Regions from separate parts of the Paenibacillus sp. YAF4_2 genome, predicted to be linked through region 3. Evidence: riboswitches for the same ligand, from Rfam matches in the RefSeq annotation. Region 3 holds a riboswitch; each other region holds the start of a gene.
The links. A riboswitch is a leader RNA that binds a small molecule or an ion and turns the genes downstream of it on or off. The one in region 3 is predicted to bind ZMP and ZTP.
Positions count from the first base shown of each region.

Region 1: linked by a shared signal. The riboswitch ahead of rpiB (ribose 5-phosphate isomerase B) and the one ahead of AB4Y93_RS01690 (bifunctional 5,10-methylenetetrahydrofolate dehydrogenase/5,10-methenyltetrahydrofolate cyclohydrolase) in region 3 are both predicted to bind ZMP and ZTP.
Region 2: linked by a shared signal. The riboswitch ahead of AB4Y93_RS17245 (DJ-1/PfpI family protein) and the one ahead of AB4Y93_RS01690 (bifunctional 5,10-methylenetetrahydrofolate dehydrogenase/5,10-methenyltetrahydrofolate cyclohydrolase) in region 3 are both predicted to bind ZMP and ZTP.

Region 1 covers NZ_JBFRCT010000011.1:134,642-137,915, forward strand. Annotated here, with positions in the region: gene glyA (serine hydroxymethyltransferase) at 1-383, opposite strand, end outside; gene AB4Y93_RS23760 (TIGR01440 family protein) at 411-1,013, opposite strand; gene rpiB (ribose 5-phosphate isomerase B) at 1,045-1,503, opposite strand; ZMP/ZTP riboswitch at 1,635-1,715, opposite strand; gene AB4Y93_RS23770 (low molecular weight protein arginine phosphatase) at 1,802-2,380, opposite strand; gene AB4Y93_RS23775 (manganese efflux pump MntP) at 2,420-2,932, opposite strand; gene AB4Y93_RS23780 (L-threonylcarbamoyladenylate synthase) at 3,049-3,274, opposite strand, start outside.
Region 2 covers NZ_JBFRCT010000007.1:52,033-55,306, forward strand. Annotated here, with positions in the region: gene AB4Y93_RS17235 (hypothetical protein) at 1-126, shown strand, start outside; gene AB4Y93_RS17240 (glycoside hydrolase family 25 protein) at 544-1,257, opposite strand; ZMP/ZTP riboswitch at 1,387-1,466, shown strand; gene AB4Y93_RS17245 (DJ-1/PfpI family protein) at 1,524-2,132, shown strand; gene AB4Y93_RS17250 (AraC family transcriptional regulator) at 2,206-3,069, shown strand; gene AB4Y93_RS17255 (PadR family transcriptional regulator) at 3,247-3,274, shown strand, end outside.
Region 3 covers NZ_JBFRCT010000001.1:346,326-349,599, reverse strand. Annotated here, with positions in the region: gene AB4Y93_RS01700 (DinB family protein) at 1-32, opposite strand, end outside; gene AB4Y93_RS01695 (hypothetical protein) at 161-736, opposite strand; gene AB4Y93_RS01690 (bifunctional 5,10-methylenetetrahydrofolate dehydrogenase/5,10-methenyltetrahydrofolate cyclohydrolase) at 1,205-2,053, opposite strand; ZMP/ZTP riboswitch at 2,113-2,192, opposite strand; gene AB4Y93_RS01685 ((S)-benzoin forming benzil reductase) at 2,254-3,000, opposite strand; gene AB4Y93_RS01680 (hypothetical protein) at 3,015-3,236, opposite strand; gene AB4Y93_RS01675 (hypothetical protein) at 3,229-3,274, opposite strand, start outside.

The DNA of each region.
Region 1 (3,274 bases), on a different contig from region 3:
GGGCTGCCGTGTGTCAAGTGGCCGCCATGTGCCAGGTTCATACCAAGAACCGTATCACCAGGCTTCAGAACAGCCAGGTATACAGCCATGTTTGCTTGTGCGCCGGAGTGTGGTTGTACGTTCGCATGCTCAGCACCGAAAATTTCTTTTGCACGATCACGTGCGATATCTTCCACAATGTCAACATGCTCGCAGCCGCCGTAGAAACGTTTGCCTGGGTAGCCTTCTGCATATTTATTCGTCAGTACTGAACCCAATGCTTCGATAACCGCTTCGCTAACGATGTTCTCGGATGCGATCAGCTCGATGTTATCGCGTTGGCGCTGCAGTTCAAGGCCCATTGCCTTTAATACTTCAGGATCTTGGTTACGTAAGTTTTCCATTGTCATTGTGAAAAGCCTCCTAATATTTTAATCGCATGATCCTGACGTCTGCTCTGGCGCCAGGCCGCTGTCTTCCAAAGTGTACACTGCACGGGCTCCGCCAATGAGCTTAGGCCTTGTAAAAGCCATCGTCACATGAGCTGCACCAATCGACCTGATCGAAGGTCGGACTGGCACGGCAACCCGGCGGAGATGCATGCCGATGAAGGTGTCACCGATATCGATTCCGGCATGTGCTTGCACCGTTTCAACCAGGCAGGCTTCCGGCAATTGTCGGTAAGCATAGGCTGCCATCGAGCCGCCCGCTTTCCGAACAGGTATCGCCGCAACCTCGTCCAGACCAAATTTGTCTGCGGCCTCACGAGATAGAACAAGTGCCCGATTCAAATGCTCACAGCATTGATATACAGGGTAAAATCCAATCTCGCTCCGAACCGCTTCAACTCCCGCATAGATCTGTGCGGCTGTCGCCAGCGTTCCGGATGTACCGATACGGTGGCCCAGTACTTCACTTGTACTGGTGCCGATAACAAGCAGTTGTCCGGCCTTCAGCCCTCCGGCTGAAGCAAGTTCCCGAACAATCGTCTCCACATCACTTGCAATTGAAGCTAATTCCTCGTGATTGCTCATGCTGCACCGCTCCTTCTATATCGTTTCGATCTTAAGGATGTACAGTATATTGCTGCTCGATTTGCTTCACTTTCTGAACACGTCCTGCATGACGGTCACCATTGGAGAATGGCGTTTCCAGCCAGATGCGGACAATTTCCTGTGCAAGGCCTGGGCCGATAATGCGTTCGCCCATAGCAAGTACATTCGTATCATTATGCTCGCGAGTTGCCTGCGCCGAGAACATGTCATGCACCAAAGCGCATCGGATACCTGGCACTTTATTAGCCGCAATCGACATTCCAATGCCTGTACCGCAAATAAGAATGCCGCGGTCAGCCTGACCACTTGCTACTTTATCCGCTACCGGCAGTGCATAATCGGGATAATCCACAGATTGATTGCAGTCACAGCCCAAATCTTCAATCTCATGTCCTTGCGATAAAAGGAACGGAACGATTTCATCTTTCAACCGGTAACCCGCATGATCTGCACCAATTGCAATTTTCAACGTAAACCCTCCTGTTATTTTGCAGCATCCTTAGCAAAATAAGTATCTGTTTGTCGAATCATACGGACTTATTATACCTAAATTCCGCAGAAAAGACGAAAAAAAGAGCATGACATGCTTAATAGCATGCTGCTCTTTGCCCAGGCGACCGGCCGTATGTTCCGATGCTCCACCGTGGTTACCCACTTCCGTCGCCAGTTACATCGGAAACCGTCTTTGTTACCTCCATGATAGCCGATTCATCGTTAGAAATCAATCGCTTAAATGGCTAATTTCAGCCTAATTTCAGCATGGAATTTCATCCCTTTTTGAGCATCCTCAGCAGGGTTTTCAGGCTCTCTTCAATCTCTGAAGCACAGCTTTCATACATGCTGAGTGTACCACCGAAAGGATCGGCAATATCGAAGCTAGGAATACGGCGTTCAAGCTCAAGGAGCCGTGTCCGCTCTGCAGTAGACAGCTGCTGGCCCAACACCTGCTTCATATGCATCTCAGTAAACAGACGCTCAAGCTCCTCAATATCCGCCTGTACATCCGTATCTTGATTGACATATTCCTTCAGCGTATAGGCTTTATCCACCGCCTCAGGAAACCAGTTAATCAGATTTCGTTTATGCCCCGATGTCATGGTCAGAATCAGGTCAGACCAAGCGACAATCTCACCGCTAAGCGCCCGTGAAGAACCCTGAGGCTCTACTGCTTTGCCTCGCAGCGTTGTAGCCGCATGGGCCGAGATCGGCAGTCCGTCAATTGTTGACACCCCCGCAGAACGAACCTCAAGCGGAATGCCCTGCTGCTTTGCCATTGCTCTCAGCATAGCTTCTGCCATCGGGGATCGGCATGTATTGCCGGTACAAACAAACAAGATGCGTGTCATGCTGCATTCCCCTTTCTGTGCCGCTAATCTGTCTCATTTTTATAGTATAAATAACAATCCAAATATCAATAAGATCGCCCCGCCAAGCGCTTCGCCATACCCACCGAGGTTTTGGCTCACCCTGCGCCCAAGCAGGAGGCCACACACGGACATTAATCCGCCAAAAAAACCAAACAGCAGTACAGTCAGCACGATATCTGCCGCAAACATACCAAGTGTTACACCAACAGAAAAGGAATCGATACTAACGCTAAACGCGAATAAAAACGTTCCAATCGAGGAACGGTAGTCGATCGATTGAACAGCTTCTCCCCTAAGCGCACTATAAATCATATGCCCGCCCAAAAGCAGCAACAAAACTCCTGCCGCCATTGTAGCCACATCGCCAAGCAGACCACTGACGAAATGCCCGGCGTACATCCCTGCCAGCGGCATGATGACATGGAACAGTGCAATGATCGCACTTAGCCGCAGCACATCACGAAGACGAATACCTTTAAGTCCAATTCCAATCCCTAACGAAAATGCATCCATGCCTAGCGCAACCGCCATTATGAGCAGTGTCGCGAATTGTCCGGCATGTAAAGTTGCATCTGTCACGCTATCGCCCCCATGTCCACATCCATTCTTTAACCAAGATATGCGGACAAGGGGACAAACATACTACTCTATAACCGGACGATTTGATGCCCGGCAGCTTTCGCTAGACGGTTCATAAGAGCAAGGCCTATCCCTTCCTCAGAGCAGCCTTCCGCCCAAATACGCTGCACGCCTTCGGCATCAAACTGGCGAAGTGCGGCATAAAGCCGGTGCGCCGCCTGTTCCAAACGCTGCTCGCTTCCGTAAGTCAACACGAGATCCGCATCAAAGGCAGCCGTTCTTTCATCGAAAGTA
Region 2 (3,274 bases), on a different contig from region 3:
GCCATTAAAGCTTCCTCCATAACCAAAACGATAAATAAAAATTTGAAAGTAGTCGTTACAGAAAATCGCGGCAGGTATTCCGGGAACACCGCCGAGTGGAAGTTTACTTTTAAAATTCAAAAGTAAATATAAAAAACGGTTGTCTTAATGGGGACTATCCTGTAAGACTAGCTGCGGTCCAATTAGACCCTACGGGGGTCTTATTGGGTGATTGCTGTGTGAAATTAGTAACGATAAGACCCTGAGAGGGTCTTATTTGCTAAATATGGGGAGGGAACTAAGCTTCTTTGAGCGTTCGGAGATGCAATAAGACCCTACGAGGGTCTTATTGGGTGATTGCTGCCTGAAATTAGTAACGATAAGACCCTGAGAGGGTCTTATTTGCTAAATATGTGAAGGGAACTAAGCTTTCATGAGCGTTCGGAGATGCGATAAGACCCTACGGGGGTCTTATTGGATGATTGCTGCCTGAAATTAGTAACGATAAGACCCTGCGAGGGTCTTATCGTTTTAGAGAGGGCCAGTTGGGACAGCCTTCTTATCTTATTTCTTGAACTTCGCAGCAAAAGCCCTTTCATCCCCATGGAATACGTTAATATCCACATAGGCATCGATACCGGAGATTCTGCCACGATTATTAAATTGCCAGAAGATCCAAGCCCGGTCGTCCTTCAGGGATGGATGCTTCACAATATCTCTGATCCAGATCTCATAGCCGTCGAAGCTTCCTGCTATGTAGGTGTTAAAAGTATCGTAGGTGACATACAGAATGGGCTTTTGCTTGTAATGCTGCTCCAGTTGATCCGCTAGGGTGGTTAGCTCACCTTGAATGAGTGGAACATCTTTATCCAGACTGATCTCAATATCGATGACTGGGGGAAGGTTGGCGGCCTCATTAGGAACCTCTTCAATAAAATGTGCAGCTTGCTGAGAACCGGTACTTTGAGTGGTGAAAAAATGATAGGCACCAATGAGCATGCCATTGCTCTTAGCCTGCTCCCAATTAGCAATGAAATGGCTATCGGTCATATCTTTTCCTTCGGTTGCTTTGATATAGATAAATTGCCACTTTCCGCTGTCAGCGACCTTCTTCCAATTAATTTCCCCCTGATAGTGAGAGACATCGATTCCTCTTACATCATATTTGGCCGCGAACAAGCTGTTATGCCAGATGATCCCCTTGTATTCTAGTACCACGGCAATAAGGAGTAACAGCAGCAGCCCAGCGATTATTTTATGCCATCTCTTTAGCTTCATGGCTACACTTCCTTCAATGAATACTAGACTTACAAAACATCCCGGATTAATAGACGATATCCTGCCTTTAATTGTTTCAAATTCACTCTTGCTTCCGGCCGATGTTCGGAATAGTATAATAAGTAAATATCTGGTATGTGCGACTGGCGTAAACGTGGATAACCACGAGGGAGCACATATGTCATCAGCCGTACGCCTGGGCAAAGTATTTGTTCTCGTTACTTTTACGAGAATGAGTACTTTTTTATTTTTAGGAGGATGAGGATATGGAACAGGTGCAGAAGAAGAGGAATGTAGCGATTCTGATCTACGACAATGTAGAGATATTGGATTTTACCGGACCGTACGAAGTGTTTATTACGGGCAGTAATTTCGGACAGGATTTCCATGTCTATACGGTAGCCGAGCATAACCATCCTATCACAGCATTAGGTAATCTCAGCGTGAATCCAGCGTACACCATCCATGATTGCCCGAAGCCAGATATTATGCTCATCCCCGGCGGCCGTGGTGTTCGGCAAGAATTGAACAACAGAGTACTAACGGACTGGATCCACAGCTGTGCGGATGAAGCTGAGCTCATATTGTCTGTATGTACGGGAGCGCTGCTTTTAGCTAAAGCTGTTGAATTGGAAGGGCTAAAGCTGACCACCTATCATCTTGCTATTGAGGAATTAAGACAGATTGCGCCTGAATCGGCGGAAATTATTGACAACGTTAAGTATGTAGATAACGGCAAGATTATTATGTCTGCGGGTGTATCTGCCGGTATAGATATGTCCTTATATGTAATCAGCAAGCTTCATAGCGAAGAGCGGGCCCTAAAGACAGCGAGGTTGATGGAATATGATTGGACGCCAAGAAAGCATTCCTGATCAAATATAGCGAGCTACCTCAATGATAAGATAACTGCAAATGTAAACGAAGGAGCTGGGTAACTGAATTCAAATGGAACATTATACGAGAGTCCAACAAGCCATCATTTTTATGGAAGAACAGCTGCAGGAGCCTCTTAGCTTAGAGGCCATTGCCAAGGAAGCGGGGTTTTCGGTCTATCATTTTCAAAGGATCTTTCACGCTATTTCTGGATTTACGGTTCAGGAATACATTCGGAAGAGAAGATTAAGCGTCGCTGCTGCGGAGCTTCTGGTTACCAGAAAAACGGTACTAGACATCGCTGTGTCTTATCAATACGGCTCGCAGGAGGCATTCACCCGTGCTTTCAGTAGTTATTTCGGCGTAACTCCAGCTAAGTATCGTAAACAGCAGCAACCACTTGCTTCCCAGCATCCAATCGACTTCATTGCTCTAACAGCCAATATTCGAGGAGGGCTGAATATGTACAAACCGGACATAGTCGAGCTTCCTACCATTCGTATTATCGGGTATAACTACGCAACGAATTTGAATAACGAATTATATTTTGAGGAGATTCCGAGGTTTTACGGGCATTTTGGCAGCAATGAATATTTTATGCGTATCCCAAACAAAGCCCGGCCGGCCTTTGCCTATGGTATTTCCCACTCCTTCCGTGAGGATGGTGCTTTTTCCTTCCTTATTGGCGAGGAGGTCACAGCATTTGCAGAAGTGGAGGAGGGCTTTGACTGCCTGGAGCTTCCAGCAGGGAAATACGCAGCATTCCGTAACAGCAGCATGCCTGAACTTGGGCAAAATACTTGGAAGTATATTTACGGTACATGGCTGCCTAACAGCAATTATGAGCGTGGAGAAGGGCCGGACTTTGAGGTAACAGATGTGATGTATTCTACACCTGAGAATATTAGTATGACAGTCTATATTCCCATTCATTAAAACGTCAATTCACAGGGCATGTTGGATATTCCAACATGCCCTGTTTTGCATATAAAAAGAAAAATGTTCCAAAACTATATTGACACCCGATATATCGAGTTGTAATATATAGCCATAAGATGTATCGCGTGTCGATATATTAGAGGGGAGAGAAAAAGACTGAACGATGTGAAAGAGATGCTGCCGCTGACGGAAGCTTTTTATT
Region 3 (3,274 bases):
ACTAGTTTCTCAAGCTGCGCGACAGTGTACATGACCAACTCAATTCACTCCCTTGATGATTTAATTCATCATACCATCTAGCCAATAGCGGCATTATAGGGAGTAATTGATGGGGTACTTCAAAGATTCTGATAAACCGTGAACTTGCTGAAGGGAGTTCCTATTCCTTCTCAAACCGTACCGTAAATACGAGAGCCCACTCCGCCTTACTTAACGATTCAGCCGTAGGTTCTGCTGTTATCATGCTGTTTGCACTAGTAGCCTGTACTCCAAAGGCATAAATAGACTGATCGTAAGTAAACGATTGCTCCTCATTATTCTGAAGCAATCCCTGCAAAGTCAGCTTTTTATTCCAAGGGATCGTCGTCGTATAAAGTCCTGAACCTGCAGCCACTTTAATCAGTCTTATATTATCATTTCCCTCAATGGGTACCGTTTCAACCGACATAATAACTTCGACTTCACCGCTGCTCGGATTCTCCTCCGTACTGTAAAACAATTGACCTATCGAACCCTTCGTCGCTGCCTTCTTTCCACTCTCCCAAACGTCCAGATCCAACCATACGTTTGGCTTACTTCCTTCATAGGATAATTTGAAAGCCCCTGACATTGTACCAAGGAAAGGCTTGAATTTCCCCGCATCCCCTGCAAACACATCAATTGGGGTCAAAGTGATTTTGTTTTCTTTCGTTTTTTGTGTCTGCTCGGAAGTTGTTTCAGATTTGATCTCAGTCACTGTATTTTGACTTCTATTAGTACACCCAGATATAACGAGTAAAATAAAGAACAAACATATAGTCAACCGCATTATAAGCAAGCTCCTCTCAAGACATTCGCTTATTAGGAAATTCTACCATATCATTCAATTACTAAAACAATTGTGGCGCATCAAAGTCTATCTTGGCAAAACAAGTTTCGTCCAATAAGACCCTGCTGGGGTCTTATACTGTGCTCATTATGCGAAACTAATAATCATAAGACCCTGTGAGGGTCTTATTTTCTTAATATTGGTGAAATAACAAGCTGCCCTGTCCACTCGAAGGTTCTATAAGACCCCACGAGGGTCTTAAGCAGTGGTAGTTTTGTGAATTTAGTGATCATAAGACCCTGCGAGGGCCTTATCGCGGCTCCGTCCAAGTGATATTCGAAAAAAAAGAGCTATACCATCGTCAGTTTAATGACTAAAGGTATAGCCCTTTGGAGTTTATAACCGTTTGCTTCTCTCCGCAGCCTCAACAGTATGCTTCAACAACATGGCGATGGTCACTGGCCCTACTCCAGCAGGAACTGGTGTGATAGCAGATACATGAGGTGTACATGCCTCAAAGTCAACATCCCCCACGTTACCTGGATTATAACCGGCATCCAATACAACTGCACCAGGCTTGACCCAATCCCCTTGAACAAATTTAGGCTTACCTACGGCAGCTACAACAATGTCCGCAGATCGGACATGTTGTTCCAAGTCTGTCGTTCTGGAATGGCATGTTGTTACTGTAGCATCTTTGTTTAAAAGCATAGCTGAGACTGGTTTTCCTAAAATGGGGCTTCGGCCGATTACGACGGCATGCTTGCCTGCCACAGGCAGCTCGTAGTATGCCAGAATTTCCATAATTGCTGCTGGTGTACAGGAAGGGAATGCTGCAATACCAAACGCATTTTGAGCAAAGCCTTGCATTGTTACTCCGTCTACATCTTTGTCTATAGAAATAGCTTCAAACGCCGCTCGCTCGTCGATCTGATGTGGAACTGGATGCTGCAAAAGTATGCCATGAACGGATTGATCATCATTTAGCTGCTTGATTGCTTGTATCAATTGTTCCGTAGTTGTTTCTTCAGGAAGTTCGATCCGAATAGATCGGATACCGATCCTTGAGCATGCATTCCCTTTCATCCGCACGTACGTTGCTGAGGAGGGATCATCACCTACAAGGATCGTTGCCAGACACGGAACGATACCTCTCTCACTGAGCTTAGATACACGATTAACTAATTGGTTCTTAATATCTGTGGCAACCCGGTTTCCGTCAAGCAATAATGGACTTGAATTCATTAGCTGTCATCCTCTCCACTTGTTATAAAAAAACAGAAAGAGGCAAGGAGAAATCTCCTTACCTCTGCCCAGGCGAACGGCCATATGAAGTATGTGCTCCACCGTGGTACTCCACGTCTCGCCAGTTACACATACTGAACGTTTGATTTCATTTTGCCAGAAACTATTCCGTAATTCAATAGCTAGCTGTAATTCTTATGTCATGTTGAATAATCGTAGATGTCGACAACTTCTCCATGCTCTATATCTTCTTTAAACAAAAATGCAACGATCTGTTTCGCCGTTTCTTCAGGTGTAGTTAGCATTCCTGATTCCATGACTTGATTAAACAACTCTACTGTCGGGAGCATAGCTCGATCCATGCTTCTAGCTTCACTTTGCAAGCTGGTGTCAATCATACCTGGCCAGATGGATACAATCTTAACTGGAGCATTTGAGTTATTTTGTTCAAGCGCCACACATTGGGTGAAAACATCTAATCCAGCCTTAGCCGCAGAGTACAAACTCATCCCTGGATGAAGATTTTTTGCAGATGCAGAAGAGATATTAAGAACCCTCTTCTCAGCAGCTAATTCCCTTGTATATTTAATAAAAAGAGAGGTTAGAAGAATTGGAGCGATCAGATTCACCTGTATATTACGTGTTATTTCACTGATATCTGCTGCATCTATTGGGGCCACTGGCACGATCATCGAAGCGTTGTTGATGAGATAAAGCCCTTCTACTTGGGACTGATCAATTTGACTGAATATCCTCTCCATTAGGGTTTCAATCGCATCGGTTTGACCCAGATCGAACTCATAATAAGCCATATTCTCGCTATTGCTTATTAGAGTTGTATTCCTCTCTCGAGAGATACAATGTAGAAAATGACCTGATGAACGCAGTTGATAAGCGATAGCTTCCCCAATTCCTCTAGAAGTCCCTGTGATAATGAAGTGTTTCATGTTTGCTCCTTTCATTATTGAATCAACCAGGATATGAGGAATAACAAAGCACCTAGGATCAAGACGGTGTAGAAGAAATACGCAAACCAACGCAGAACCTTTGGCATACTGTTTAAATCTGCTCTTTGGGTAGGAACGCCCATTATCTTCTGATAGTGATCGGTGACATCATTAAATGAAGTTACCGTAGATTCTGTTTTTTCCTCGATAGGCCGTGTCTCATCTTTTTCATGCATGTTTTCTAACACCCTTGTAAGGAACTATGTCATTTTGT